4 regions of the Ectobacillus sp. OTK genome follow, and region 1 is predicted to be linked to each of the others. Evidence: riboswitches for the same ligand, from Rfam matches in the RefSeq annotation. Region 1 holds a riboswitch; each other region holds the start of a gene.
The links. Region 1 has a riboswitch for S-adenosylmethionine ahead of AC6HZ4_RS20950 (bifunctional homocysteine S-methyltransferase/methylenetetrahydrofolate reductase). Riboswitches for the same ligand answer to the same signal wherever they lie in the genome.
Positions count from the first base shown of each region.

Region 1 (7,310 bases):
TACGCGGAGTAAATCCAAGCAGCGTCAATCCTTTTTCACGCTTTCCTTTTAACAAATCCTCTCGAATCGGTGAACCAGTGTAAATTACCTTTTCCTTTGGAAGATGCGCTTTCGCTTCCTCAAAGGTTACAAAAATGTTCGTCGCAAATCGAAGTGCAATTTTATTAGCCAGTCCCGGTGTAATATCCGATTCGTGCAAAAATACCGGCACTTTGTTGAGCCACGCCCCAATTACGACCGGAACGGAGACAAAGCCGCCCTTTGAAAACACAACATCCGGCTTATGCTTGCGTATAAGCGCGTATGCTTCCATGATACCCTTCATTACCTTAAACGGATCTTTAAAGTTTTTTAAATCAAAATATCTGCGCAGCTTTCCGCTTGAAATCCCTGTATACGGAATACCCGCTCCCTCTACAATTCCTTTTTCAATGCCGTCCTTTGAACCGATATAATGAACGTTCCAGCTGCGTTGCTGTAATTTCGGAATGAGCGCTAAATTCGGCGTTACATGTCCGGCAGACCCTCCGCCTGTAAACACGATTTTTTTCATGTTGGCAGCTCCTTTATGAACAGATTTCCTTATCCATTATACTATATACCGTCAAGTTTCAAAGGTTTTATTCCTACTATGGGCGTTAGTGAAAGAAAAAACGCCCCCTCCTGGCAAGCGGCGGGAGCGCTTTTTCTTATTAAATAGGCTCTTTTCTAAACAATTGCTGCTGTAGAAATAAAAGAACGTGTTTCGATACAAGCAAGAAGCTATTCGCCTCTTGCAGTCGACCTCTCACTTCTGACTTCCCGCCTCTTCGCACAGTGCTGCTGTACGAGATGCAAAAGCGGTAATCTACCCGAAAATAGCCATTAAATAACACTAAAGTAGCTAGCCTTCGGATGAGCAAATACCATCGCAGTAACAGACGCTTCCGGCTCCATCATATGTCCTTCCGTTAATTGAATCCCGATTTCCTCTGGTCGAATTAAACGGAATAGCTTTTCTTGATCGGACAACTCTGGACAAGCCGGATAGCCGAATGATACACGAATACCTTGATATTTCGCACGGAAGCGTTCATCCATTGTCATGCTTGCCGGATCTGGGAAGCCCCAACGGTCACGAATGAGCATATGCGTCCGTTCAGCCAGTCCTTCCGCCAGCTCAAGCGCCAACGATTGGATCGCATGGCTGCGCAAATAATCGCCTTTTTGCTTCCATTCCTCAGCTACTTCTCTTACTCCTGCTCCAACAGTTACGGAGAAAAACGCCACATAATCCATTTCGTCTCCAACTGGGCGTAAATAATCGCCAAGCGTACGGTACGGCGCCTTCATTTGTCTTGGGAACGTAAATGTTTCAAGCACGCGAGATGTATCCTCTGGGTCATAAATAAGAATCTCCTGACCGTTGCTTTGCGCTGGGAAGAATTGATACACAGCCTGCGGACGAAGCCAAGATTCGCCTTGCTGCAGCAATTCATCAATTAAATCGTTCAACTCATGCGTACGCTTGTCGCCTTCTTTTAGCAGCTTTTTCACTTGACCTTTCACACCAAGGTGGTGACCAAGCAGCATTTGGCGGTTTACAAACGGTGCCACATGAGATGCTGGAATATCACGAAGCACAACGCGCTTTGTAGAATCCGGAACCATCACTGGTGCTGGCGGAAGCTTCTCGATTTCCTTTGGAATTTCTACAACCTTTTCTTCCTTCACAACAATTGTCTGCAGCTTTTCCTGCTTTTGCTGCGCCAGCTTCTCCCGCTCTTCCTCATGCTGCAGGCGATTCGCAAGATCTAAACCATTCATCGCATCGCTTGCGTACAATACAAGACCTTCATAGGATGGGGAAATACGCGTTTCCGTAAATTTACGTGTAAGCGCCGCACCGCCTACTAAGATTGGGATATGAATATCAGCAGCCTTTAAGTCCTCAGCTGTTAATACCATCTGTTGTGCGGATTTTACTAGAAGCCCAGACAAGCCGATAATATCAGGCTTATGCTCCTTCGCCTGCTGCACAAGCTGATCAGAGCGGACGTTAATACCAAGATTCACAATCTCAAAGCCGTTGTTAGCTAAGATAATTTCAACAAGGTTTTTGCCGATATCATGCACGTCGCCCTTAACTGTCGCAAGCATGACTTTTCCTTTTTTCGCAACATCTGCCGTTTCCATATGCGGTTCTAAATAGGAAACAGCTGCCTTCATGCTTTCCGCGCTTTGCAATACCTCAGCAACGATCAGCTCATTGTTGTTAAATAAACGGCCAACCTCGTCCATACCTGTCATCAGCGGTCCATTTACAATATCAAGAGGTTTGCGGCCTTCATCAAGAGCGATTTGTAAATCATCATATAAGCCTTGCTTCGTGCCCTCTACAATGTAACGCGCTAGACGCTCATCAAGCGTTAAGCTTTCACGAGAAACCTCTTCCTTCTTCTTAGCCACACGGTAGAATGCCGTAAACTCCTCAAGTGTTTCTGTGCTCGTTTCAAATAAAAGACGATCGCTTAGCAGCTTTTCTTCATCCGGAATCGAAGCGAAGCGCTCTAGCTTTTCTGTGTTAACAATAGCGTAGTCAAGCCCAGCCTTCGTACAGTGATGCAGGAACACAGAATTCAGTACTTCGCGTCCAGCAGGAGGAAGACCAAAGGAGATATTACTTACGCCAAGAATCGTCAAGCATTCCGGCATAGCCTCCTTAATTAACCGAACACCTTCTACCGTCGCATTTGCAGAACCGATATATTCCTCATCCCCTGTTCCAACCGGGAATACAAGCGGGTCAAAAATAATATCAGACGGACGGATGCCGTATTTAGTCGTTAATAAATCGTAGCTGCGCTTTGCAATTTCAAGCTTCCGCTCCGCGCTAACTGCCATCCCCTGCTCGTCAATCGTACCGACAACAAGAGCAGCACCATATCGTTTCGCAAGCGGCACAACCTTTTCAAAGCGTTCTTCCCCGTTTTCTAGGTTAATAGAGTTGATGATCGCTTTTCCTTGGGAATACGTTAAGGCACGTTCAATAACCGCTTCGTCAGTAGAGTCGATCATCAGCGGAGCTTTAATCATTTTTGTTACATATTGTAAAAATGTCTCCATATCCTGCATTTCGTCACGATCCGGATCCGCCATACAAACATCGATTACGTGAGCATTCCGTTTCACTTGGGCGCGGGCAATTTCAGCCGCCTCCTCAAACTTCCCTTCCGCAATCATACGTTTAAACGCTCTAGATCCGATAACGTTTGTCCGTTCTCCAACAAACAAAGGGCGCATAGAGTCATCGTATTGCAATGACTCTAAACCGCTGACAGCATGTCCGGAGCGGGCTGTTTTCTTGCGCGGCTGGGACTGCTCCAGCACTTCTTTCATCGCGCGAATATGATCCGGCGTTGTACCGCAGCAGCCGCCGACAATATTTACCCAGCCTTCGTCCGCAAATGCCTTTACTTTATGAGCGAGCGATTGCGGCGATTCATGGTAATGTCCATCCTCATCCGGCAAACCGGCATTTGGATAACAAGAAATATAGCACTCGGAAAGTGTATCTAATGAACGAATATGATCGCGCATGAATTCTGGTCCGGTCGCACAGTTTAATCCAACAGACAGCGGCTTTAAATGTTCGATAGAAAGATAAAACGCCTCGATCGTTTGACCCGCAAGCGTCGTTCCCATCGGCTCAATCGTTCCGGAAATCATAAGAGGCACCTTCACGCCAAGCTCCTCAAATGCCTTTTCAATGCCGATGCAGGCAGCCTTTACGTTACGCATATCTTGGCTTGTTTCAACTAAAAGCAAATCTACCCCGCCGCGCAATAAGCCGCGCGCTTGGCGATGATACGCCTCGATTAACTCATCAAACGTAACACCGCCCGTTACGCTGATCGCCTTTGTTGTCGGCCCCATTGCACCGGCCACGTATGCTTCCTTGCCGCACTCTAACACGGCTTGCTTTGCCAACTTCGCTGCAATCACGTTCAGCTCTTCATCCAGATGCTGCAGGTTATAGTCGCTTAGTACGATATTTGTCGCACCAAATGTGTTCGTTTCAATGATATCAGCGCCTGCTTCAACGTATGCCTTATGAATATTTACAATGACATCGGGGCGCGTCATAACTAAATATTCATTACAGCCTTCATATTCCTCGCCGCCGAAATCATCCGCGTTCAAATCAGCTTGTTGAATCATTGTCCCCATCGCACCGTCTAGTATTAATATGCGTTCTTCAAGCGCTTGTTCGATTGGTTTCATGCGTTTAGTTCCTCTCTTTGCTCTTGTTTTTCTCTTACATAGCGGACGAGCGTTTCCGTCATTTCATATCGCAAGAAAGGCGTAATTAAATAAATGCCTTTAAACAGCTTCATTGCTTCATCTACAAGCTCTTCGGAAAGACGAATGCCTTCCTGAGCCGCTTCCTGCGGCGTAGCATGGCCATCCATACGGCGGCGCACTTCCTCAGGCAATGTAATACCTGGTACTTCATAATGCAGAAAATCTGCATTTTTCTTGCTGACAAGCGGCATAATCCCAACGTACACAGGCTGCTCGATATGCTTTGTCGCTTCGTATGTTCTATAGAGCACGTCCAAATCATAAATTGGCTGCGTTAAAAAGTAATCCGCACCCGCTTCTATTTTTTTCTCCATTCTTCGTACAGCCGCATCCAAATGACGTACATTTGGGTTAAAGGCAGCCGCTACTGAGAAGGTCGTAGCTTGTCCAATCGTTTTTCCTAAAGGCGAGCGTCCTTGATTCATTTCCTTAATCATGCGAATGAGCTCAAAGGAAGAAACATCATATACAGATGTTGCCCCAGGAAAATCACCGACTCTTGCAGGGTCGCCTGTGAGCGCAAGCACCTCATGAAGACCTAAAGCCGATAATCCAAGCAAATGGGATTGCAGTCCGATTAAATTATGGTCACGGCACGTTAAATGCGTGAGTACCGGAATATCGTTACGAGTTAGAAGCGCGCCCATCGCCATATTAGAAACGCGAGGACTAGCCAGTGAATTGTCAGCAAGCGTAACCGCATCAGCTCCTGCGCGTTTTAACGCCTTTGCCCCTTCAAAGAAAAGCTGCGTATTCAGTGTTTTTGGCGGATCCAGCTCAACGATAATCGTTGTATCCTTTTTTGCCTTTTCTGCCAGCGTAGCCTTCTGAATCGAAGGCGCCTCTTTTACAACAACAGGAGCCGGACGAACGTGACGCTCTTTCTCAAGAACCGGTGCAGCACCTGCAAGCACTCGTTTCATCGCTCTTATATGTTCAGGTGTCGTACCGCAGCAGCCTCCTAAAAGACGTACTCCCTGCTTTACAAACTGCTCCGCTGTATCCTCAAAGTATTTTACAGTTCCTTCGTAAGTGTAACGACCATCTGCATATTTCGGCAAGCCTGCATTTGGATATGCAGATAAATACCCTTTTTCTGGAATGGATACCAATTGCAATGATTCAATCATATGAAGAGGACCAAGACGACAATTGAGACCCACAACATCCGCTCCTTGCTCAAGAAGCTCCGCTAAAATCGTTTCTGCATATGTTCCGCTTTGCGTAAGTCCTGCTTCGTGCAAAGCAAGCTGCGCAACAATCGGTACATTCGTTTCTTTTCGTAAAATACGGAGCGCGTGCAGCAGCTCTGTTTCATCGTAAAACGTTTCAAGCAAAAGGCCGTCTATCCCTTCTCCAAGCAAGGCATTTGCCTGCTCCATCAGCATAAACTCACGTTCTACCTCATTAATTGTAACACCGCCGATATGCTTCATACCGCCGATTGTACCAATAATCAATGTGTCTTTATTAGCCGCTTGCTTCGCATTTTGTACAGCTGCACGGTTAATGCGGGAGACTTGGTCCCCTAAGCCGTGCATGCGAAGCTTTCCTTCGTTTGCTCCGTACGTATTCGTTTGAATGACATCCGCGCCAGCTTCTACATATTGCCGATGAATATCAATAATTCGCTCCGGATCCGTTACGTTTAACTCCTCAAAGCAGCTTTGCAAGCCATGTGAATATAAAAGTGTTCCCATCGCACCGTCCCCGAGCACGATGCCTCCCTTTAATCTATCTAATAGCCTCAATCTCTTCCCCTTCTTTCTCTAGTCAATATATGTGCAATTCCGTTCCCGGAAGGAAAATGCTACTACGAAAAGCGCAAGCGCCCTGCTTAGCTAGGACAGGCAAACAACCCACGCACAAAACGCCGTAGTTCGGGCGAAGCCGATTCACAGAAGCGTTCCGTGTGTTCTTTACCGTGAAAGGCGCTTTTGGCCTTTACGGCAGGCAGGTTTCCTCTTCTAAGGGCTAGCTGTGCAGACACCGCCTAATTCTTATTAAAAAACCCCCTCTTCACACAGAAAGAGGGGGTTTCATGTCCCTCTTATCATCCAGAACAGATTCGTTCTGCAGGTGTTAGCACCGTTTCAAGCATACAAACTTGAAGGTTGCCGGGCTTCATCGGGCCTTTCCCTCTGCCTCTCTCGATAAGAGCATTATATTTTCATCTAAGGTTATGATAACATAGAATCGGCATTATCGTATTCATATAGCAAATCCCAATTTTCACTTAATTTAGCATGTGTACCTCAGTTAAGTCAATGGCATTTTTTGAAATCAAAGAATTTACGGAAGATTATAAAAAGGGAATTGATTTTTATAGTGCATTTAGTATAAATTATATAGAGGATTTACAATTTTATAATTTTTCTCTTATCCAGAGAGGTCGAGGGATCTGGCCTGATGACGCCTCAGCAACCATTAACACATAGTTAAAAAGGTGCTAACTCCAGCAAATTCTAACAGAATTTGAGAGATAAGAAGGTATTCGCGCCGCGCACAAAGCCTTCTTTCACAAAAAGAAGGCTTTATTTGTTTATTTAAGGAGGACTCTATCATGTATTCACAAGAAACGAAACTAGCTCAAATTGGAAACCGCAGCGAAACGGCTACAGGAGCAGTTAATCCACCTGTTTATTTTTCTACTGCTTATCGTCATGAAGGAATTGGACAATCTACTGGCTTTGATTATATTCGCACAGGAAACCCGACAAGAAAAATTTTGGAGCACGCTATTGCTGATCTAGAAGGCGGCGATCAAGGCTTTGCATGCAGCTCTGGTATGGCTGCCATTCTTGTTGTTCTCTCTCTGTTTAAAACAGGAGACGAAATGATTGTATCTAAAGATTTATACGGTGGAACGTACCGTTTATTTACAGAGCATGAAAATAAATGGGGTGTTCGCTTTAAATATGTTGATACGCATAACCTAGCGGAAGTGGAAGCGGCAATTTCCGAAA
Region 1 covers NZ_AP048547.1:4,217,630-4,224,939, forward strand. Annotated here, with positions in the region: gene murG (undecaprenyldiphospho-muramoylpentapeptide beta-N-acetylglucosaminyltransferase) at 1-553, opposite strand, end outside; gene metH (methionine synthase) at 865-4,263, opposite strand; gene AC6HZ4_RS20950 (bifunctional homocysteine S-methyltransferase/methylenetetrahydrofolate reductase) at 4,260-6,095, opposite strand; SAM riboswitch class I at 6,392-6,504, opposite strand; SAM riboswitch class I at 6,721-6,833, shown strand; gene AC6HZ4_RS20955 (methionine biosynthesis PLP-dependent protein) at 6,908-7,310, shown strand, end outside.

Region 2 (7,310 bases), 470 kb from region 1:
CTCAATTCGGCTTCAACAAGAAGGGCAATCGAGTCAAGAAGTCCCTTTCGATCCGTACTCATATTTGTACGAAATGCGGAGTAGTACTTGATAGAGACTATAATGCTGCGCGAAACATCCTACAAAAAGCATGGGAAGGATTCCTTGTGGCAAACTGAACCAAACAAACTGTAGGGCAAGGTTGTGTCCAAACAGGATAATCTATGCCTGTGGAGATTGTGTAAGACATATTGGGAACCCCCACTATGCTACGGTCCATGAAGCAGGAAGCCCCTTCTTCAAACAATCCGAAAGGGTGTTAAGGAGGGGTCATTCATGATAAAAAACGGACAGAAATTGTAGTTTTAATTTTATATGGGAGGAGCATGAAAAGCTAAAAAATTATTTTGTTAGGAAGTGCAGTTCATGATAACTAAAATAGGGGATACAAGTAAGTCAAAACAGCAGCCTGTTTGGTTGCAAGGTTATATTGATTCACCAGAAAAACAAAAACAGCTCTATAAAAAAACATTAAGAATTGTGATCCTGTCACAAATCTTTGGAGGAGCAGGACTTGCAGCCGGTATAACGGTAGGCGCACTTCTTGCACAAGATATGCTAGGGACGGAAAGTGCAGCAGGGATTCCAATTGCCTTACTCACTTTAGGATCTGCAGGAGCTGCATTGCTTGTAGGCCGGCTTTCACAGCGTTATGGGCGCAGAGCAGGACTTGCAGCCGGTTTTCTTGCCGGTGGACTGGGTGCGATCGGCGTTATAATCGCCGCCTTAATCAACAGCGTCTTGCTTTTATTCGCTTCCCTGCTTCTTTATGGGGCTGGTACCGCCGCAAATCTGCAAGCACGATACGCGGGTACAGATCTGGCGACAGCTAAACAGCGTGCAACTGCTGTGAGCATGGCCATGGTTTCTACTACCTTTGGTGCTGTAGCCGGTCCTAACTTGGTCGATGTGATGGGAAAATTTGCGCATTCTATTGGTGTTCCAACTTTGGCTGGTCCCTTTATCTTAGCGGCCATTGCTTTTATCCTTGCCGGATCGGTTCTCTTAGTTTTTCTTCGTCCAGACCCTTTGGTTGTGTCTACAGCCATAGCGAATGTCCAGGAGAAAGACGATATAGTGCAGAAAAAACCAAATTCAGAAAGTTCTACAATGAACAAAAGAGGAATTGTCGTAGGCGCTGCCATTATGGTTTTGACTCAATTTGTCATGGCGGCCATTATGACAATGACACCGATCCATATGGGACACCATGGCCATGGTTTGAGGGAAGTTGGGTTGGTCATAGGTTTTCATATAGGCGCCATGTACTTTCCTTCACCTGTTACAGGCCTATTGGTAGATAAAGTCGGTCGTACTGCTATGGCTGTTGCTTCTGGTGCCACGCTTCTAGCCTCTGGTATACTGGCAGCTTTTGCGCCAGCAGACTCAATGGTACTGCTTACCTGCGCACTAGTACTGCTAGGTGTTGGCTGGAACTTTGGATTAATAAGCGGAACTGCTCTCATTGTAGATGCAACACATCCATCTATTCGCGCAAAAACACAGGGATCGGTTGATGTCTTGCTTGCATTATCAGGTGCCTCCGGCGGTGCGTTATCAGGAATAGTAGTCGCTCATTCTAGTTATGCGGCACTATCAATTTCTGGAGCTATTCTGTCACTGTTGCTTATTCCTGTAGTTGTTTGGTCTCGTAAGACTCAAAGCAGAGAGCTGATATAAAGTTTTTCTAATTCAAATCCTTTTAATTAGTTAAGCTGGTATCAATGTAGAGTTTTATCTAGCAAGGTGCGATTAAATTCTAATGAATAAAGGCAGCTTTCGGTAAAAAATTGAAAGCTGCCTTTTTCATATTTCTTCGTCTCGTGTTCTATCTGTGTAAACAATCGGTGGATGAATCGGAAATTTCCGTTAGTCATTTTAATGATGCTGGCCAGTGCTTCGTAACCAGAAAAGTCCTCCATTTTAATGGCTAAGCCGAGTTCGTTCCATAACACTTTATACCAATTATAAATGATTTTCTTCTTGAACTAGCCTGCTTCATTAGTAAAAGAAGTTCAACAAAAAGAGCGTTAATCCTTATTTGATCAACACTCCCGTTAATGCAGTAACATTACACGTTATTTTTTAGGTTTGCCTTCATTAAAAAGGAAATTTTTCGCTCATCTGTATTTTGGATCTGTTCCAGTTGATTAATAACTAGCTTTTGTCGATGCAGTGAATGGTTTTGACTTAACTTCGCTTTCCCCTCTATCTTGTTGATTTTTATTTTGAAGCCTTGAATTCCTTTGTTCATCCCAGCGAGAAAGTCAGCGTCTACATCTTGCAATTTGTATGAACTATTAGGACCTTCATACTTCAATACCATGTCATGCAAGGAATCAATTAACTCCTGTTCATCCTCAATAAGTTCGACTTCGCCGTATACATGAACAGTCACATAATTCCATGTTGGTACTGCTTGATTCGTCTCATACCAAGAGGGAGAGATATAACAATGAGGACCATGAAAAACTGCTAAGATTGTTTGATTTTTAATACCTTTCCACTGAGGGTTCGGAAGAGCAAAATGACCATACAAATAGTTTTTCTCCTTATTCAACAGCAGTGGTAAATGTGTAGCAAAAGGCATTCCTTCATGCATGGAAAACAATGTTGCAAAACTATTCTCCTGTATTACATCGTAAGCTACTGCTAATTCTTTTATTTCAAATTGCTTAGGGATATACATAAACAATCTCCTTTCCACCTGCATATAAACTTTTAAACAGACAGACAATTGATTCGTCAATATTATTTATTCACAATCATAGCAACTTTCACTAAGTATCTATCCTCATTGAATCTACCTTGAATAATCGAGAACCCTCATCTGTAAAATATAGTATTATACAAACTGACATGTAAAAAGGTACAATTTTAAATAAATAAACATGTCAAAGGAGATCGTAAATGAAAAATACCATTTTTGCTTTTAAGGATGATTCTCCCAAATACAAACAAATCTACGAGCAGTTTAAGTTATTTATTGAACGGGGTGACATACTTGCTGATGAACAATTGCCCTCCATTCGTCAACTTGCAGATTCCCTTCAAGTAAGTCGCAATACGACATTAATGGCTTATGATCAACTTGTAGCTGAAGGCTATATTCGTGGAGAAGGGAGAAAAGGTTATTTTGCAAATGAATTAGAGACGCTTTTATCCCAAGAAAAGTTAATTCCTCATAATAAAAAGCAAAGAGAGTCAGTGACACCTACCCTCATTGATTTCCGAGCAGGTGCCGTAGATCAAACGCATTTCCCTCTAAAAATTTGGAGGAGGATTGCCAATCAAGTATTAACATTACAGGAGAGCTTTCAATATGGGGAACCCTTTGGTGAAGTGTGCCTACGTGAACAAATTGCCACATACTTACTCCAATCTCGTGGGGTGAAAACAGATGCAAATGCCATTATTATCGGCAGTAGTACCCAACACATGCTTATCAATCTTGGACATATACTGAAGGATGATTTTCCAAGCATTACAGTAGAAGACCCTGGATACGATGGCGCTAGGAAAGCTTTTCAATTTCATTGTTTTACGATTGAACCTTTACCAGTTTATGAGGCAGGTGCTGATTTTTCACAATTAGAACAAATGAAATCACGATTAATCTATGTAACACCTTCCCATCACAGTCCATATGGGGTAAGCATGTCCATTCAACAACGGCAAACGCTTATTCACTGGGCTAACAAGATGCAAGGCTATATTATCGAAGACGATTATGATAGTGAATTTCGCTATACACAACAACCATTTCCAGCTCTCGCTTCCATTGATTCTGCAAGAGTCATTTATCTAGGGAATTTCTCAAAGTCCTTTCTTCCAGGAATTCGTTTAAGTTATATGGTGTTGCCAGAGCCACTTTTAAACCGTTATAAAAATCAATTTCTTCATTTCGAGAGTACCACTTCACTTCTTAGCCAACTCACAATGGCTAAATTTATGGAAGAGGGAGAATGGAATCGCCATATTAAACGTATGCGTCTTGTTTATAAACGAAAAATGCAGCACTTGGTATCAGTATTAAAAAAGCAATTCGATCAAAATATATTCATTATTGGTGAGCAGTCTGGTTTGTATTTATTAATCAAAGTACATCTGAAACGTTCAGAAGAATGGCTAATTCAACAAGCTTCCTTTCATGGTGTTAAAGTTTATCCTACCTCACTCTACTTCATTAAAAATAATACCGATAAACCGATTATTAAACTTGGTTTTAGTAATCTTTCTTGTGATGAAATCAAGCTTGGCGTGGAGCTCCTAAAAAAGGCTTGGTTATAAAAAACACCCCTTAATTGTAGCTTATGTCTAATAATTGCGGGGCAAATCATGAACTTTTAAAACACAGGTTCTTATTCTACTAACCTGCGCGTTCGTGAAATAAAGAAAAGGGTTGCCGCCGCAACCCCATTTTTAAACTATTGCACCCGTTTGTTTAAGTACATTCCTTCACAATCTCCACAATATTTTACATACATATTCCATTTAACTCTGTAGAGTCAATCTTGTATATGCCTAAAACATAAATAAGGTACTTCCCCTGCTAAAGGAAAGCACCGGGTTGCTGAAGAAAAAAAGTTACTTATTACACATTGTGGTCCTAATGCGAAGTTTTATTAAGATATTAATTTTATCTCTTCTAGGCTATTTATATGTTCCCATACTGGAGTAATTTCCGTAATAATTTCACCTTTAAATATATGTTTCAGCTCATTTTTCTTTTGTTTAGCTGCTGTTAATTGATTCATATCAGAAAAGAAAATGAATGATTGATTTTTAAATTGCTTACCTTCTCTGGATGTTGCATCATGTAAGTCAAAAAACAATTCTAATAATTCATTATAAGATACTTTCCAGGGATTAAACCATATTTCTACTATTTCTACATTTTTCCCTTTTAGATGTCCTCTTTGAACATATTCAATACCACGAAAACTTGTAATAAAAGCTTGTTGACTAAAAAATTCGCTTGCACCAAATACTGCTCTTTCCATTGAAATTCGCTCCTTTGAGCGATAAGCCTTCTTTCCATCAAAAAACCTCTCTTCAATCTAAAGAGAGGTTGTATGATTAAATACATTCCTCTCATCTTTCAAAGGTTATTAAACCTTTGCAGGAATTAGCACCGTTCAAGTAATATTTTGACTTGATGGTTGCCGGGTTTCATAGGGCCTGTCCCTCTACCACTCTGGATAAGAAGTTTATCGCTATTTATTTTTTATTTTTTAACTTGTTGTTAACAATATCATCTATTTATCTAAAATTCAAGTAATATTTTTTAAAAATAAAAGATTGGATTTACATACATCCCTTTATTTTTCTCTATGTCATTAAAAACAACGGTACTTTTGCAAACATATTTAAATACCTACAAATAATTTCACATTTATATTAAAAACCTGCTTGCGTTGAATTGTAAGCAGGTTTTTATTTTTTATTCACTGTTTTGTGTGGTATTAAAGAATTCCGCCTGATCTTTTTTGTTAGCCTTTATCTTATTGTTTTTTTTGCCTATTCTTCCATCTGATTCATAGCTTAAATTCATCGGTACTTTTTTATTCTTTTCCATAACTTCCCCCTTTCAAAACTAGTTTGTCCCTCCACCTTATTTTTAAATAAGATTTTTTTCTAGATACTTCTTATAAAGGCATACGTCACCATCAGCGCTTCTTTTGTAATTCCTCTGCATATATAAGGCATCTTTAATGTTAGATAGGGCTCATTTGACCCAAAAAATATTCATTAATTCTGTCAGCCTGATCGCTGGCTTCACCACAGAAAATGTAAGAAAATCACGTTCTTACATGGTACAATAAGAATAATTATTTATTTAGAGACAGAATTAATTTATCCAATGCTTCGTTAATTGGCGTTGCAGGACGTTGGAGTAATTTCTCAAGATCATTACTTTGGACTTCTAAAACCCCATCCCGAACACCAGCTTTTGTAGCTGTTAACATAGGAATTATTACTTCTGGTATACCCACTTGTTTTAAATATGCTGCATAACCAGCATCATCAACATGTTTTACTAATACTTCTTTACCGATTGCTTTACCAATTTCTGCGGCTAAGTCATCATAAGTCATGAGTTTGCCTGACAATTCGTATATCATGTTCTCATGCCCTTCTCCGGCTAATACGGCTGCTGCCGCATCAGCATAATCGTTGCGAAGTGCAAAACCCATTTTCCCTTCGCCGGCGTTTGTCACGATTGGCGCGCCCGCTAGACACGCTTTAATTGTATTTAATTCCGCCTCCAAGTATAAATTGTTACGTAAAATACAATACGGAATGCCACTTTCTAATATAGCTTCTTCTGTTGCTTTATGTGCCAAACCCATAGCAAGTGTAGTCTTATCAGATTTTGTACCGCTTGTGTATACTAAAAGCTTTACATTTGCACGTTTTGCAGCGTTAATCGCATTGACATGCTGGGCGATACGTTTCTCGTTAATCGGCTCTGTTGTTGAAATTATTAATAAGCGGTCAATACTCTCAAAAGCTTTATCTAAAGAAGCTGGATCGTTGAAATCTGCTTGTCTTACCTCAACACCATGTGCACGTAAATGTTCAGCCTTCGCTGTATCTCGAACACTTACCGCAACTTGATTGGCTGGCACACTTTTTAATAATGTTTCAACAACTCTGCTACCTAATGCTCCAGTGGCACCTGTCACTAAAATTTCATCTATATTTCCTCCCGTTAAATGGATTTAAATTCAAAGTTTTTATAACAGTTACAGTTTTTTCGACAACTGTTGTAAAAATAGTGTACAACTTAGCCTTTGCAACGTACACCAACAAAAATACACTTTTATCGGAAATCCAACAGAAAGAACATATTGTTGAAAAAGTGAAAGTCAAAATAAAGTAAAAAAATAGACACGAAAAATCGTGTCTCAATTAGAAGAAATGGAGTTCCTGTAACTACGAATGCAACATGGTGTTCGTTAATTTAGTTACCGCAACATTAAGCGTTTCTTTTCCCTCAATACAAGCCATTGCAACTCCATAAATCCCCCAGCTCCAAAAGGTAGCTTTAACGTAGTGGTCAGGGTGTTCACCGTATTGTTTAGTTAACAAATTTTGAAGTGATTGGGTTAAATGTTTTTTTATTTCCGACTCAACTTTGGGTTTGAATGCATCGTAAGCACGTTGACAATGTAATGAAAGTCCCGTTTGAGAATTGATAATGGCTTGAAGTGTTAGAATAATGGTTTTTTCATCAATAGTCTCTTGTTCTTCAATGTCCTTAAATA
Region 2 covers NZ_AP048547.1:3,746,395-3,753,704, forward strand. Annotated here, with positions in the region: gene AC6HZ4_RS18515 (zinc ribbon domain-containing protein) at 1-158, shown strand, start outside; gene AC6HZ4_RS18520 (MFS transporter) at 406-1,719, shown strand; gene AC6HZ4_RS18525 (FMN-binding negative transcriptional regulator) at 2,111-2,728, opposite strand; gene pdxR (MocR-like pyridoxine biosynthesis transcription factor PdxR) at 2,950-4,329, shown strand; gene AC6HZ4_RS18535 (peptide-methionine (S)-S-oxide reductase) at 4,665-5,042, opposite strand; SAM riboswitch class I at 5,131-5,247, opposite strand; gene AC6HZ4_RS18540 (hypothetical protein) at 5,483-5,617, opposite strand; gene AC6HZ4_RS18545 (NmrA family NAD(P)-binding protein) at 5,871-6,728, opposite strand; gene AC6HZ4_RS18550 (TetR/AcrR family transcriptional regulator) at 6,979-7,310, opposite strand, start outside.
Region 2: another riboswitch for S-adenosylmethionine. It lies ahead of AC6HZ4_RS18535 (peptide-methionine (S)-S-oxide reductase); the one in region 1 lies ahead of AC6HZ4_RS20950 (bifunctional homocysteine S-methyltransferase/methylenetetrahydrofolate reductase).

Region 3 (7,310 bases), 1.2 Mb from region 1:
GACGATACAAAGAGGCGATGTGTTGACAGCGGATAAGGGATTCCCTGTCACAAATACAATTGATATTTCCCTGCGGCTTGTGAATGAGTTGCAGCATCCCGTGAAGCAGCGCAGCACTGTTAAATGTCATATTGGAACTTCAGAGGTAATGGGTACGCTCATCTTTTTTGACCGGAACGAGATAGACAAGGGCGGTGTTGAGCTGCTATGCCAGCTGCGGCTTGGGAGCCCAATCGCGGCACGCCGCGGAGATCGCTTTGTGCTGCGGCGCCCATCTCCAGCTGAGACAATTGGAGGCGGTATGGTTTTGGATGCGCAAGGAAGCCGCTATAAATTTGGGGAAGCCACAGTGCGGATGCTTCAAGCGAAGAAGGAGGGCACACCATTGGAGAGGGTGAAGGAAGCGCTCCGAAACGACAAGCTCCTCAGCCGGGCCGAGTTAATGAGGCGTACTTCTCTTTCAGAGCAGGATTGGTCTGAGATTTCTCCCTCTCTGCTTGTGATTGGCTCCCTTTACACATTAGCTGATATTGTGGAGTGTGCGGCGGCAGAGCTAAAGTCCACACTATCCGAGTATCATGAAGCACATCCGCTTCGATTTGGTATGAATAAGGCAGCTTTGCTAGAGGGGCTTTCTGCCTACCCAAAGCGGCTCCTTGATTATGTCCTTGAACACTATGGGAATGAATGGAGGATAACCGGCCCAAATATTGCGATTTCTTCCTTTATACCGCAATTTCCAATCAAATGGGCAAAGCGTATGGAGCAGGCTCTGCAGACGTTCGAACAAGATGGCTTGCAGACGAAGGCATGGCAGGAATATATGAAGGCGGCAGGCATTCCAGAACAAGAGGGGCAGGATTTATATTATTATTTGCTTCAGTCTGGCAGCTTGTACAAATTGGGTCAGCAGGCTGTGTCAGCTAGTGTTGTGCATGGCTATCTTGAACGGCTGAAGCAAGAAACACGTATGTCCTTTACGGTACAACAGGCAAAGGAGGTTTTACAGCTTTCGAGAAAAACGCTTATTCTTTTTCTAGAGCTTCTTGATGAACTGGGATATACAAGGCGAAACGAAAATGAGCGGGAGTGGAGATGAGCAGGATGATAAATGATTTGCGGCAGCTTCCGCCGATTCACGAGCTGCAGCGGTCTGGGCAATTTGCGGAGCTGCTTGCGGAGTATTCCTTGCAGGAGGCTGTGCTTACCTCCTTATTGCAGGAGCAGCTGCAAGCCATTCGCGAGGATATGCTAGCAGAAAGATGGAATGGCGGACAAGATAGGGATACGCTGACGGCACTAGTTTTTAAAAGGGTTGATGAGGCGGCGCAGCGGATGACAGCACCTTATTTAAAGCGTGTTATTAACGCAACCGGTACGGTGCTTCATACAAATTTAGGGAGGGCGCGGCTAAGCCCGGAGGCGGCCGCTCATGTTGTCAAGGTGGCCTCTTCGTATGCAAATGTGGAATACAAGCTTGATACTGGAAAGCGCGGCTCACGCCATGATGTTGCGGAGCAGCTGCTTTGCCGCGTCACGGGCGCCGAGGCAGCGATGGTTGTAAATAACAATGCAGCAGCCGTTTATCTTGTGCTGCGCGCTTTAGCTAGTGAGAAGGAAGTGATTGTATCACGCGGACAGCTTGTAGAAATTGGGGGATCCTTTCGAGTTTCTTCTATTATGGAAGAAAGTGGTGCCAAATTGAGAGAGGTCGGGACAACAAATAAAACGCATTTGTATGATTATGAGAAGGCGATTCGCGAGGAAACTGCGATGCTTATGAAGGTGCATACGAGCAATTTTAAAATTGTTGGATTTACAAAAAGTGTTTCTACAGAGGAGCTCATTGCATTGCGGCGCCGGCATGAGCATGTTTTATATTATGAGGACCTTGGGAGCGGCGATATTCTTGGTTACCGGCACTTTGGAATTGGAGACGAGCCAGTTGTACGCGAGGTAATTGCAGCGGGAGCTGACCTCGTCTCGTTTAGCGGCGACAAGCTGCTCGGCGGTCCGCAGGCAGGGATTATCGCTGGTAAACGAGAGCTGATTGCCAAGCTCAAATCCCATCAATTAGCGCGTGTGCTTCGCGTCGATAAAATGACATTGGCTGCACTAGAGGCAACACTTTCTTCGTATGTAAAGGGAGAAGCGGCTGTGAGGAGCATTCCGGCTGTCCATGATATTTTAGAAGGCACGGAGCCAATTCAGGAGAGAGCGCAGCGGTTTATCGAACGAATGGCTGAATTGGAGCAATACCGATGCAATCTGGAAAAAAGTACATCAATGATCGGCGGCGGTACGATGCCCGATGTAGAGCTGCCGACGTATGTTGTCGCAGTTGAGCATTTTCTTAAGGAAGCTGCCCAGCTTGCGGAGGAATTGCGAAGTTCCAAAGTTCCGGTTATCGGTCGGATCCAGCATGGCAAGCTATTGTTAGACTTTCGGACTGTAAAGGAGAACGAAATGGAGCTGCTTATCGCATCCTTTGAACAAATAGTATAAACATTCAAAAAACAGGTTGACAGTGCCGCTTAATTTCGATACAATCAGCACTAATGAATGACATACGACTTATCAAGAATAGGCAGAGGGAACAGGCCCTATGAAGCCTTGGCAACAGCCGTAAAACGGAATTGTGCCAAATCCTGCAGGTATATTTCCTGAAAGATAAGAGAGGTATGAGCCGGATGATTTTGGACATAACTGCTTCTTTTACCTGCGGGAAAAGGAGCAGTTTTTTTATATCTTAAGAAAGTATATATCGAGGAAAGAAGGGGACGGGAATGGGGGAGGCATGGAAGCGAGGATCGATTCGCCCGGCGAGTATAACACCTCGCCAAATGACGGAGGAACAGCAGGTTCTTGCTGGAGTCGCACCTGACTTAATTCGTTTGTCCGTCGGTATTGAAGAGGTGGAAGATTTTATTGCAGATTTACATCAAGCATTATCCGGAGGAAAAGAGTATGCCTATCATCGTGGATAAAGACTTGCCGGCTGGCAAAGTCCTACAGAAGGAAAATATTTTTGTTATGACGAAGGAACGTGCGGAGCATCAGGATATCCGTGCGCTCAAAATTGCCATTTTGAATCTTATGCCAACGAAGCAGGAAACAGAGGCACAGCTGCTGCGTCTTCTTGGCAACACGCCGCTGCAGGTTGACGTTCATCTTCTTCATATGGAATCACATACGTCAAAAAATGTGTCACAGGAGCATTTAACGAGCTTTTATAGAACATTCAGCGAGGTAGAAGGAGAGAAATTTGATGGATTCGTAATTACCGGAGCTCCGGTAGAGACGATGGAGTTTGAAGATGTGAATTATTGGGAAGAGTTAAAACGTATTATGGATTATACACAAACCCATGTAACATCCACTCTTCACATTTGTTGGGGTGCACAAGCCGGTATTTATTATCACTATGGCATTCCGAAATACCCGCTTGAGAAGAAAATATTCGGTGTTTTTGAGCATGAGGTAAAGGTGCAGCACGTGCAGCTTATGCGCGGATTTGATGAATACTTTTGGGCGCCTCATTCTCGGCATACAGAGGTGCGCAAAGAGGACATTATCAAAGTACCAGAGCTGCAAATTTTGGCAGAATCTGAAGAAGCAGGCGTTCATATTGCCGCTGATACGAAAGGGAAGAACATTTTTGTGTTTGGTCATAGTGAATATGGGCGAGATACGTTAAAGAAAGAGTATGATCGTGATATAAGCAGAGGGTTAGAAATTGAGGTTCCAAAAAATTATTACCGGGACAATGATCCATCTAAAAAACCGATTGTGAAGTGGAGAAGCCATGGGAATTTATTATTTTCCAACTGGCTCAATTATTACGTATATCAGGAGACTCCATTCATTTTATGAAGGTGGTAACGTTTTCTTTACGTTAAACTCATAAATAGTATTCAGAATGTTGACAATATATTGTTTTTTACGACATGAAATTATATAATTGCACATAAATATCATTTTGTAAAAAGGGGTGGACTACAGTGGAAGAAATTCGGGTTGGTTTACTAGGGCTCGGCACAGTTGGCAGCGGGGTGGTCAAGATTATTAATGATCATCAAGACCGTCTTATTCATCAAATCGGTTGTCCTGTCAAAGTTACGAAAATTTTAGTGCAAAACTTAGAAAAAGAAAGAGATGTCCAAATTACCCCTGATATGCTCACTAAGGATGCAACGGAAATCATCGATAATGAGAATATTGATATAGTTATTGAGGTAATGGGCGGACTTGAGGAAGCAAGGGCGCATATTTTACGCGCATTGCAAAATGGAAAGCACGTTGTAACAGCCAATAAGGATTTAATGGCTGTGTACGGCTCTGAGCTGCTTTCCGTAGCGAAGGAAAATCAATGTGATTTATTTTACGAGGCAAGTGTAGCCGGCGGTATCCCGATTATTCGCACCATTGTGGACGGACTTTCCTCAGACCGAATTACGAAAATGATGGGAATTGTGAACGGAACAACGAACTTCATCTTGACGAAAATGTCAAATGAAGGAAGAGCCTACGAGGATGTATTAAAGGAAGCACAGGAGCTTGGATTTGCAGAAGCAGACCCGACTTCAGATGTAGAGGGCTTGGATGCGGCGCGTAAAATGACAATCCTTGCAACACTAGGCTTCTCTACAAATGTGGAGCTGAAGGATGTTAGGGTGAAGGGAATTTCATCTATTACAGAGGAAGATTTAGCGTACAGCCAAGGGCTTGGCTATACAATGAAGCTAATTGGACTTGCCAAGCGTGATGGCGAAAAGCTTGAGGTAAGCGTAGAACCAACGCTGCTTCCAAATACGCATCCGCTTGCGGCTGTACAAAACGAGTTCAATGCCGTGTATGTGTACGGAGCAGCAGTTGGCGAGACGATGTTCTATGGTCCTGGGGCAGGCAGTCTTCCTACAGCAACATCAATCGTTTCTGACTTAGTAGCGGTGATGAGAAATATGAGATTAGGCGTAAATGGCAATAATACTGTAACACCGCAATATCCAAAGGTGCTCAAGAATGAGGATGAAATTACAGCGAAATACTTCCTTCGTATTCATGTGAAGGACGAAGTAGGGGTATTTGCACAGATCACATCGTTATTCTCTGAATATGGGGCAAGCTTTGAAAAGATTATTCAAACGCCTCTTGAAGAAAAAGGAACTGCGGAAATCGTTCTTGTTACGCACCGAACTTCTCTTACAAGCTATAAATCCATTTTACAGCGTCTAGAAGGCTTAAACGTTGTACAAGGTGTGAAGGCAAGCTATCGCATTGAGGGAGAAGGAAAGTAATAAAAAGGAAATGGCAGCGCGCAGTACTAGGCAGCCTTCTCAAAAGGAAGGATGGTTTACAGAACAGCCCGCTGCGCATTTCGTAGCACTTTAAATAAGGTATAAGTATGCGGAATCAAAACAGGCAAAACTGTTTGGATAGGAGATATCGCATAAATACAAAGAAAATTGAACCAAGTGTATTGCCGAACGATGAGAGAATCATGTTCGAGCATGCCGAAGGAGTTGTTTTCCAATGACAGCAAACGGTCCCATGTTTACCGTCCAAGTACCGGCAAGCACGGCCAATCTTGGCCCGGGCTTTGACTCTATCGGCCTTGCGGTAAGTAAATATTTAATAGTTGATGTTTATGAAGATACTGTATGGCGTTGCGTGGCAAAGTCCCCAGCATTAGAAGGGACACCTTCTGATGAAAGCAATTTGCTGTTTCAGACTGCTTTAGAGGTTGCATACGAATATAAAAAAACATTACCGTACTGCCGCCTGGAAGTAGAAAGCGATATTCCGCTGACGCGCGGTCTCGGCAGCAGCGCCTCTGCGATTATTGCGGGAATTGAGATTGCAAATGTGCTTTGCGATTTGCAATTGTCTATGCAGGAAAAGCTGGAAATTGCATGTGTTATGGAAGGTCATATTGATAATGTAGGAGCTTCTCTGTACGGCGGGCTTGTCGTCGGTACATACGATGGACAATATGCAGCCCTTGTACAGCAGTCCATTACAGACATGGAGCTTGTAGCGATTATCCCTTCCTATGAACTAAAAACATCCGATGCACGTAACGTGCTTCCGAGCCAGCTTTCCTATGCGGAAGCGATTCAGGGAAGCGGTGTTAGTAATCTGCTTGTAGCTGCGCTTCTAAAGGAAGACTGGAAGCTTGCGGGAGAAGCAATGAAACGTGATTTATTCCATGAGCCGTACCGCACTCCGCTGGTAGCCGAGCTGCAGACGCTCAAGAAGCTTCCGAGCCATCCGGATGTATACGGATATGCACTAAGCGGCGCAGGTCCGACTGTACTTTGCTTCGTTCGCAAGGGTGCGGGAGAGCTTGTCAGCAAAGAGCTGCAGGCGCACTTCCCAAACTGTGCGGTAGAAGCGCTTCAGATCGTAAACGAAGGCGTACGGGTTATTTTTAACACGTTAACACACCTTAAAGGCTAATGCTTTTAAGGTGTTTTTTTGTATAAAGGTAAGCGAATGCTCTTAAGCTAAAACGAGGCCAAGTGTATCTAGAATGGTTCTTGCACTCATTTACCGTGTCATCATATTTTTTTGTTTCTCTTTTGCAGTTTGCTATAATAACGCTAATTGGGAATGTTTTCATTATATAGAAAAAATGGAGTCGATGAAGCATGAGACCTATCCTTATTAAGGTGCTGCTCGCAGCTATGGTTGCATCCTTTGGTTTGTTTCTGTACGGATTCATAGCTGGCGTGAATGACGTACTGAACCCGAAGGCTTCTAGTATGCCGAAAACTAGTGAAGAAGTAACCACGGCAAAGAAAAACAAGAAAAATCTGCAGCTCGTGAGTCTAGGGGACTCTTTAACACGCGGTGTTGGTGATAAAGAAGCAATTGGCTATATTGGCCGCGTACGTAATCGTTTAGAAAACGAGTATAAACAAAAGACCGCACTCACGAACCTTGCAATAAGCGGAGCTAAAATGCCAGATTTACTACAGCAGCTGTCTGAAAAAGGTGTACAGTATTCTCTAGGGCGAGCGGATGTGATTGTTTTTACAATTGGTGGAAATGATTTGTTCCCAGGCTGGGAAGCGCTCGGAAATCTTGATCTTACGAAATATAGACCAGACGAAGCAACGTTCCAAGCAAATGCGAAGCAAATTATAGCGAAAATTCGTCAGGCAAATCCAGATTGTCCGATTTTTTGGATAGGTTTGTATAATCCGTTTGAGGATGTTCCAGAATTGCGCGGCTCCTCAGCTGTTGTTGTGAACTGGAATGCTTCTTTAGAGCAAACAGCGCTGCAATATCCAAATGTACATATTATT
Region 3 covers NZ_AP048547.1:5,392,276-5,399,585, reverse strand. Annotated here, with positions in the region: gene selB (selenocysteine-specific translation elongation factor) at 1-1,099, shown strand, start outside; gene selA (L-seryl-tRNA(Sec) selenium transferase) at 1,105-2,505, shown strand; SAM riboswitch class I at 2,572-2,677, shown strand; partial or broken gene AC6HZ4_RS26690 (PLP-dependent transferase) at 2,814-2,987, shown strand; gene metA (homoserine O-acetyltransferase MetA) at 2,968-3,873, shown strand; gene AC6HZ4_RS26680 (homoserine dehydrogenase) at 4,002-5,297, shown strand; gene thrB (homoserine kinase) at 5,533-6,459, shown strand; gene AC6HZ4_RS26670 (SGNH/GDSL hydrolase family protein) at 6,651-7,310, shown strand, end outside.
Region 3: another riboswitch for S-adenosylmethionine. It lies ahead of AC6HZ4_RS26690 (PLP-dependent transferase); the one in region 1 lies ahead of AC6HZ4_RS20950 (bifunctional homocysteine S-methyltransferase/methylenetetrahydrofolate reductase).

Region 4 (7,310 bases), 600 kb from region 1:
AAGCTGATATTCGCAACGGAAGAAGAAAAGTTTCCGCCGCCAAGTCCGCAAAGCGCCGCTAATAGAAGCATAACAGAATATGGTGTGTCTGGATTTTGTACCGCTATTCCAATTCCAATTGCCGGAACTGCAAGAATTGCTGTCGAAAATACAGTCCAGTTACGTCCGCCAAATTGTCCCACACCGAATGTGTATACGAAACGAAGCGTTGCGCCGACAAGACCCGGAATTGCCGCTAAGGTAAATAATTGCTCTTGCGAAAAGGAAAAACCGATATCATTTAATCTTACTGCAACAACAGACCAAATTTGCCAAACGATAAAAGCGAGCATTAACGCTGGAACAGAAATCCAAAGATTTCGTGTCGCGTGACGCTTTCCTTCCGCTGCCCAAAATGTTGGATTTTCTGGATCCCAGTTTGCACCGATACGACTCTGCTTTTTCTTAACCTGTTTTCCTACAACAGTCGCCATATACATTCCCCTCTCTGCATTTGAGTTATTTTCATTTCAATTTGGATAAGATGGAGTGCGCTCTCTATGCTCTTATCTTATAGTGGTTACAGAAAAAGAAATGTGATATTTATCACAAAAACAGGCCTATCTGTGACCATGTTCACAGAATATTCATCACCAGTAAGCCATAATAAAAGTACTATATAATTAAGGAGGCTTCACAATGTTAAAGGCAAGAGTTACATATCAGAATGGCAATCCTGAAGAGTATATACAAACACTTATCACAAACACTTTAGACAAATTGATTACAACAAAGGTGCGTGAGGAAACAAAGGAGATCACTGTTTCTTTTTCCGAAAAGCTCTCGTACGCACAATACGCCTTAATTCACCGCTTTCTTGTCATGCTTTCGAAAAAAACAAATGGACGTGTCTTCGATAAAGGCAGTATGCTTGGCTATTTAATGGACGGAACGCCCGCTTATATCGTAACAAATTGGGATGAGTGGAGCCGCTTTTTGCATGAAAAAAAGCTGCATTCCTCACAGGGGGAATATGTCCATGTCTATGCGGACGGCGAACTTCTGGACAGCGGCATTCTACTGGAATATGAGATGAGTAAAGAAGGAGAAGCATTTGCAATTACAAGCTGCACATTGCTTACGTCTGAAGGAGAAGCAACGATTCACGGTGAGGCGCTCGTATTAGAGGCAGAACAGAGGTTTTAACAAAAAAACAAGCAAAGACTTACTCCTTTGCTTGTTTTTTTGTTAGACTTTAAGATTATAAATTGCAAATGCAACTATGTCTTCGCTTAACGGCAAGTGTTCTTTACACACTTTATGAAAACATGTGAGTAAACCAATACATATGATAGAGAAGCAACACAGCATACACTATACATGCACCGTGTGCCATTCGAGAAATAAAAGCATTTGTTTTCACCTTTGGGTACAAAAACAGCAGGAGCAGCGGCAAAACGATTTTCCATCCATAAAACAATGCCACATCCGTCTCGTACAACAGCTTGGCAATCGGATTTTCCTCCTCAACAGCTTGGGAACGTAAACCAATATCAGTAAAATACGCATCTAAAAAGCTAAGCAGGACAAGAAGCCTTACAGTTGGCATAGCCACTCTCCTTTTTGTACCATCATTCTATGGTACATGTCTTTTTATTCCTTGCTCTCTCCCATGCCGGTATGCTCGCTGCTCGAACGAAAAAAGCTTTAAGAATGTATGCAACCAGATACTTTCTTTTCAGCTACTCTCTCTGCCCTAATTGCTGCAGCGTCTCAAGCAGCACAGATGCAATATTGTCATACTCTTCTGCCATACGAAAATACAAACTGCGTAAAAACATTTTGATGTTTTGCGTTACAATATCCCTAGTCGGCTGCATGGCTTCTTCTGTTTCAAGAAAATTCACAATCCAAGCTGCCAGATATATTTCATTAATAAGCCCCTTTTCCCAAAGCGCGAGCACTGCACCTACAAAATGCTCATCTTCGAAATGAGCATATACTTGCTCCCCATTACACACCTTTTCCTTAATCGCTTCCAGCATCGCATAGGCAAGCGATGCCTGCTCCTCTGTTAAGCAACGGGCAATTGCAGTAAGCGCATCGGCTGCGTGGGCAATAGGCTTTGCACTTCCTTTTCCTTCTATGTAGCCTCTTATATCTTGTTCTAAGTACATATACTCTATCATTTGCTCGGCAACGCTCTCTAGCTGCGTCTCTGATAAAAATGGATCACGCTCATGGTAGGATACAATGGCTGCTGAAAGAGAAGCTGAAGCAGCACGGCGAAACACAGAATCCGTTCCATTCTCTCCGATCCCATACAATAAATAATCCGGGCTAATTGCTTGAAGCAATAAACCTCTTAGCTCCTTATGACGAAAGACTCCGTTTGCAATCCAGTTTTTCAGCACCTTACCAATCAACTCACGGAAATCAGCATCGGTTGATCCAATTTCCTCCATTATAATTTGTGCATACGGATAGGCATCCGTATCATCTGGCACCGCGTAGCCATGATCTCGAATAAGACAAAGCTCCGCCTGTACAGTATGTTGCTCCATTTCACAATCCCGCCTTCTATACAACCGTAGATGTATTTTTGCTATGTTAAACCACAACTCAAGCATATAACATGCAGCAAAAGTAATGCTACTCTTTTCATATAAAAGCCTTGAGTCATATTCTCTAACTCAAGGCTTTTTGCATGTATCATGGAACTGCAGCCGAATGGGCGTATCATTCTTCTGCTGCTCTCCTCTAGCTTATAGCTGTATATCATGTACCTTCTCATCGTACATTCTTTGTATTTGCACTTTATGTACGACAGAATGCATAATTCTTTCATGTTCATACTCTTTGGAGGTAGTCCAAACTACACCGCTTAGGAATATACACAGACAAAGCAGCCAAAATAAATAAGCAATTTTATTAATCATTGCAGCCCACCCTTTCTCTTCCCCTTACACTGCTTATGCTCCATAAGGGGAACGAACTGAAAATGCATCTGCAAACTTATTGTTTGAGGAAAGTAAACAATACAATCATTCCTTTTTTTCGCAATTTAAGAAAGCGGAGACGTTCTGGTTAGCTGGGGCAGACCAACAGCCCGTGCACAAAATGCACGGCTCAGGCGAAGCGAGGTCATACAAGTATTCCGTGGATTCTTTATCACTAAAGGCGCTTTTGCCAACCTACTTGGGGAGGATGAGTTGACTGCGAAGGGTTAGACAAATCCAAGAAAGTTCCTTAAATTGTAAAAAAGACCCATGCGTTGCATGGATCTTTTTTACAATGATTATAGTCCTGCTTGCTGACGAAGCGCATCCGCTTTGTCTGTACGCTCCCAAGTAAGGTCGAGCTCGTTGCGGCCAAAATGACCGTACGCTGCTGTTTGCTTGTAGATCGGGCGGCGCAAGTCAAGCATTTTAATGATACCCGCTGGACGAAGGTCGAAGTTTTTGCGAATTAAATCAACTAATACATCTTCAGTTACTTTGCCTGTTCCAAATGTATCAACGGAAATAGATACTGGCTGCGCTACGCCGATTGCGTATGCAAGCTGCACTTCCGCTTTTTCTGCAAGCCCTGCTGCTACGATATTTTTCGCAACATAACGAGCTGCATATGCTGCAGAACGGTCTACCTTTGTAGGATCTTTACCGGAGAACGCACCACCGCCGTGGCGGGCATATCCGCCATACGTATCAACGATGATTTTACGTCCTGTCAAACCAGCATCGCCTTGTGGTCCGCCAATTACGAAGCGGCCTGTTGGATTGATAAAGTATTTTGTATTTTCGTCAACAAGCTCGGCCGGAACAACTGGCTTAATTACATATTCTTTAAGGTTACGCTCGATTTGCTCGTGCGTTGCTTCTGGATGGTGCTGCGTGGAGATAACGATTGTGTCAACACGAACTGGCTTGCCATTTTCATCGTACTCAACCGTTACTTGCGTTTTACCGTCCGGACGAAGGTACGGTAATGTATCATCCTTGCGCACTTCCGTTAAACGGCGGGATAGCTTGTGTGCAAGAGAGATTGGAAGAGGCATAAGCTCTTTCGTTTCGTTACATGCAAAGCCGAACATTAAACCTTGGTCGCCCGCGCCGATTGCTTCAATTTCTTCATCAGACATAGAGCCTTCGCGTGCTTCTAGTGCTTTATCTACACCCATTGCGATGTCAGCAGACTGCTCGTCAATGGAAGTTAATACTGCACATGTCTCAGCATCAAAACCATATTTCGCGCGAGTATAGCCGATTTCACGAACTGTTTCACGAACAATTTTCGGAATGTCTACATATGTAGAAGTTGTAATTTCCCCTGCTACTAGCACTAAACCCGTTGTTACCGTTGTTTCACAAGCTACACGTGCATTGGGATCGTTTGTTAAAATCGCATCCAAAATAGAATCTGAAATTTGGTCACAAATTTTGTCCGGATGTCCCTCAGTTACGGACTCAGACGTGAAAAGACGACGCTTGTTTGTCATTGGTAAACCTCCCTTAATCTATTGCGTACGGAACTCATCCCTAAATTAAATTGTCATACGACATTCTTAAAATTCCCAAGAAAGCAAAATAAAAAACCTTCCCATTCGAGGAAAGGTTGAATGTGTCATTTCTTTGCCTTTCACTCTTATCGTTCAAGACATTCATGCCTTGCATCAGGTTGAGCACCTTTACCTATTCGGTGAGGTTGCTGGGCTTCATAGGGCCTGTCCCTCCGCCAGCTCGGGATAAGAGAGTATCCGTCTAAAGGATATAGTATAGAAATAACATAACTTTGTCAATTCATTATCTGCACATTTTAGCAAAAAAATCCTATCTATTTATGTGATGATAAATGCAGGCAAAACAAGTCCAATGGTTCACATCAATTCTCTGCAAAATATCCTTTATTAATTTTTGTCGAAGGAAAAACATTCAAAAAGGTGCAAATGTACAAACAATTATCAATAAATAGTATACATTATTTATTTTAATGTGTTATACTTTTTGTAGATGATGTGAGATATTTCTCTATAATTTAAACAAAGGATGGTTTTGATGATGAGTACTGTGAATGTCCAAATCGAGTTACATGAACTATTGAATGGAAGCAATGCACATGTGCAATTAAGCGTACCGCAATTAGTAGAAAAGGTTTTGATGAGAGAAGAGGGAAATCTAACTTCTACAGGTGCTGTTTCTGTTTCAACTGGGAAATATACAGGACGTTCTCCGAGAGATAAATTTATCGTTCACGAAGCATCCGTCAAAGATAAAATTGATTGGGGCGTAGTGAACCAAGCAATTTCTGAAGAAACCTTTCATCACTTATACACAAGAGTGCTGGAATATTTAAAAGAAAAAGAGGAGCTTTTCGTATTCAAGGGCTTTGCAGGTGCAGACCGTAACTCCCGCCTTCCGATTCAGGTTGTAAATGAATTTGCGTGGCACAACTTATTTGCACATCAGCTATTCATCCGTCCAACGGAACAAGAGCTTGCAAACCATGAGGCGCAATTTACCATCATATCTGCTCCAACGTTCAAGGCAGATCCAGTACTTGATGGAACAAAATCCGAGGCTTTCATTATCACCTCCTTTGAAAAGCGTATTGTGCTGATTGGAGGTACAGAGTACGCGGGAGAAATGAAGAAATCCATTTTCTCCATTATGAACTACTTGCTTCCAGAGCAGGACATCCTTTCTATGCACTGCTCGGCCAATGTAGGAGAAGAAGGGGACGTAGCATTGTTCTTCGGCTTATCCGGTACAGGAAAAACAACATTATCCGCTGATCCGAATCGTAAATTAATCGGCGATGATGAGCACGGATGGTCTGACAACGGTGTGTTCAATATTGAAGGCGGCTGCTATGCAAAATGCGTAAACTTGTCCCGTGAGAAGGAGCCGCAAATTTTTGATGCGATTACATTCGGTTCTGTATTGGAAAACGTTGTGTTAGATAAAAATACTAGATTTGCAGATTACGACAATGTCTCCTTAACGGAAAATACGCGTGCTGCGTATCCGATTGAGGCAATCGAAAACATTGTGCTTCCAAGCGTAGCTGGCCATCCGAACACAATTGTATTTTTAACAGCCGATGCATTCGGCGTACTGCCTCCTATCAGCAAATTAACGAAGGAGCAGGCGATGTACCATTTCTTAAGCGGCTACACAAGCAAACTGGCTGGTACAGAGCGCGGCATCACATCTCCGCAGGCAACGTTCTCAACATGCTTTGGCTCTCCGTTTCTGCCGCTAAATGCGTCCCGCTACGCAGATATGCTCGGCGAAAAGATCGAAAAGCATGGCGTAAAAGTATTCCTTGTGAATACCGGCTGGACGGGCGGAGAATACGGCACTGGAAAACGTATGAAACTTGCGTATACACGCGCAATGGTGCAGGCTGCGCTAAACGGTGAGTTAGACCGCATAGAAACGGTAAAGGATGATATTTTCGGTCTTGAAATTCCGATTCATGTGCCAGGCGTTCCAGATGATGTATTAACACCTGAAAAAACATGGGCTGATAAAGCTGCATATAAAGTAAAAGCATTAGAGCTTGCGGCTCAATTTAAAGAAAACTTCAAAAAGTTCACAACAGTTCCCGAGCGTACAGTGAAGCTTGGCGGACCAATCTTGTAGCATTTCGTCTAATACCGCTTCGGGAAAGCTGTATCTTCCGACAAAACCCTAGCTTTCCCGAAGCGATCATATTAGAAAAAGAGCAGCCTCCCGACAGGCTGCTCTTTTCTATATACTCCTAGCCGCTTCACTTCCGGTACAAGCAAAAATTTTTCTGGGCGCTCACACATGGGCGCTTTTTCACATACAGTAAAATAGGCTTACTTTAGGAGGTGCATCTATGAAAAAGCTTGTTACTGTATTGACAATCATGATGTTAAGCTTCTTTACGTTTGTAGCATGCAATCAAACAAAACAAGTGAAACTGCAAAAGGTTCGTATCGGAGAAGTAACGCACTCCTTATTCTACGCACCGTTATATGTGGCGTTACAAAACGGATATTTCAAGGATGAAGGACTGGATATTGATTTACAAACAACAGCCGGCGGCGATAAAACGATGACTGCGCTTCTTTCAAACGGCATCGATATCGCTCTTGTTGGCTCAGAAACATCTATTTATGTGTATAACCAAGGGGCAAAGGATCCTGTTATCAACTTTGCGCAGCTCACACAAACAGATGGAACGTTTCTCGTTTCACGCAAAAAGCTCGACTCCTTTAACTGGAGCGATTTAGAAGGAAGCACATTCCTTGGTCAGCGAAAAGGCGGCATGCCGCAAATGGTTGGGGAGTACGTCTTGAAGAA
Region 4 covers NZ_AP048547.1:4,813,248-4,820,557, forward strand. Annotated here, with positions in the region: gene AC6HZ4_RS23825 (NarK family nitrate/nitrite MFS transporter) at 1-473, opposite strand, end outside; gene AC6HZ4_RS23830 (hypothetical protein) at 679-1,185, shown strand; gene AC6HZ4_RS23835 (DUF5658 family protein) at 1,298-1,588, opposite strand; gene AC6HZ4_RS23840 (DUF2785 domain-containing protein) at 1,722-2,543, opposite strand; gene AC6HZ4_RS23845 (hypothetical protein) at 2,745-2,918, opposite strand; gene metK (methionine adenosyltransferase) at 3,278-4,477, opposite strand; SAM riboswitch class I at 4,621-4,730, opposite strand; gene pckA (phosphoenolpyruvate carboxykinase (ATP)) at 5,037-6,623, shown strand; gene AC6HZ4_RS23860 (ABC transporter substrate-binding protein) at 6,844-7,310, shown strand, end outside.
Region 4: another riboswitch for S-adenosylmethionine. It lies ahead of metK (methionine adenosyltransferase); the one in region 1 lies ahead of AC6HZ4_RS20950 (bifunctional homocysteine S-methyltransferase/methylenetetrahydrofolate reductase).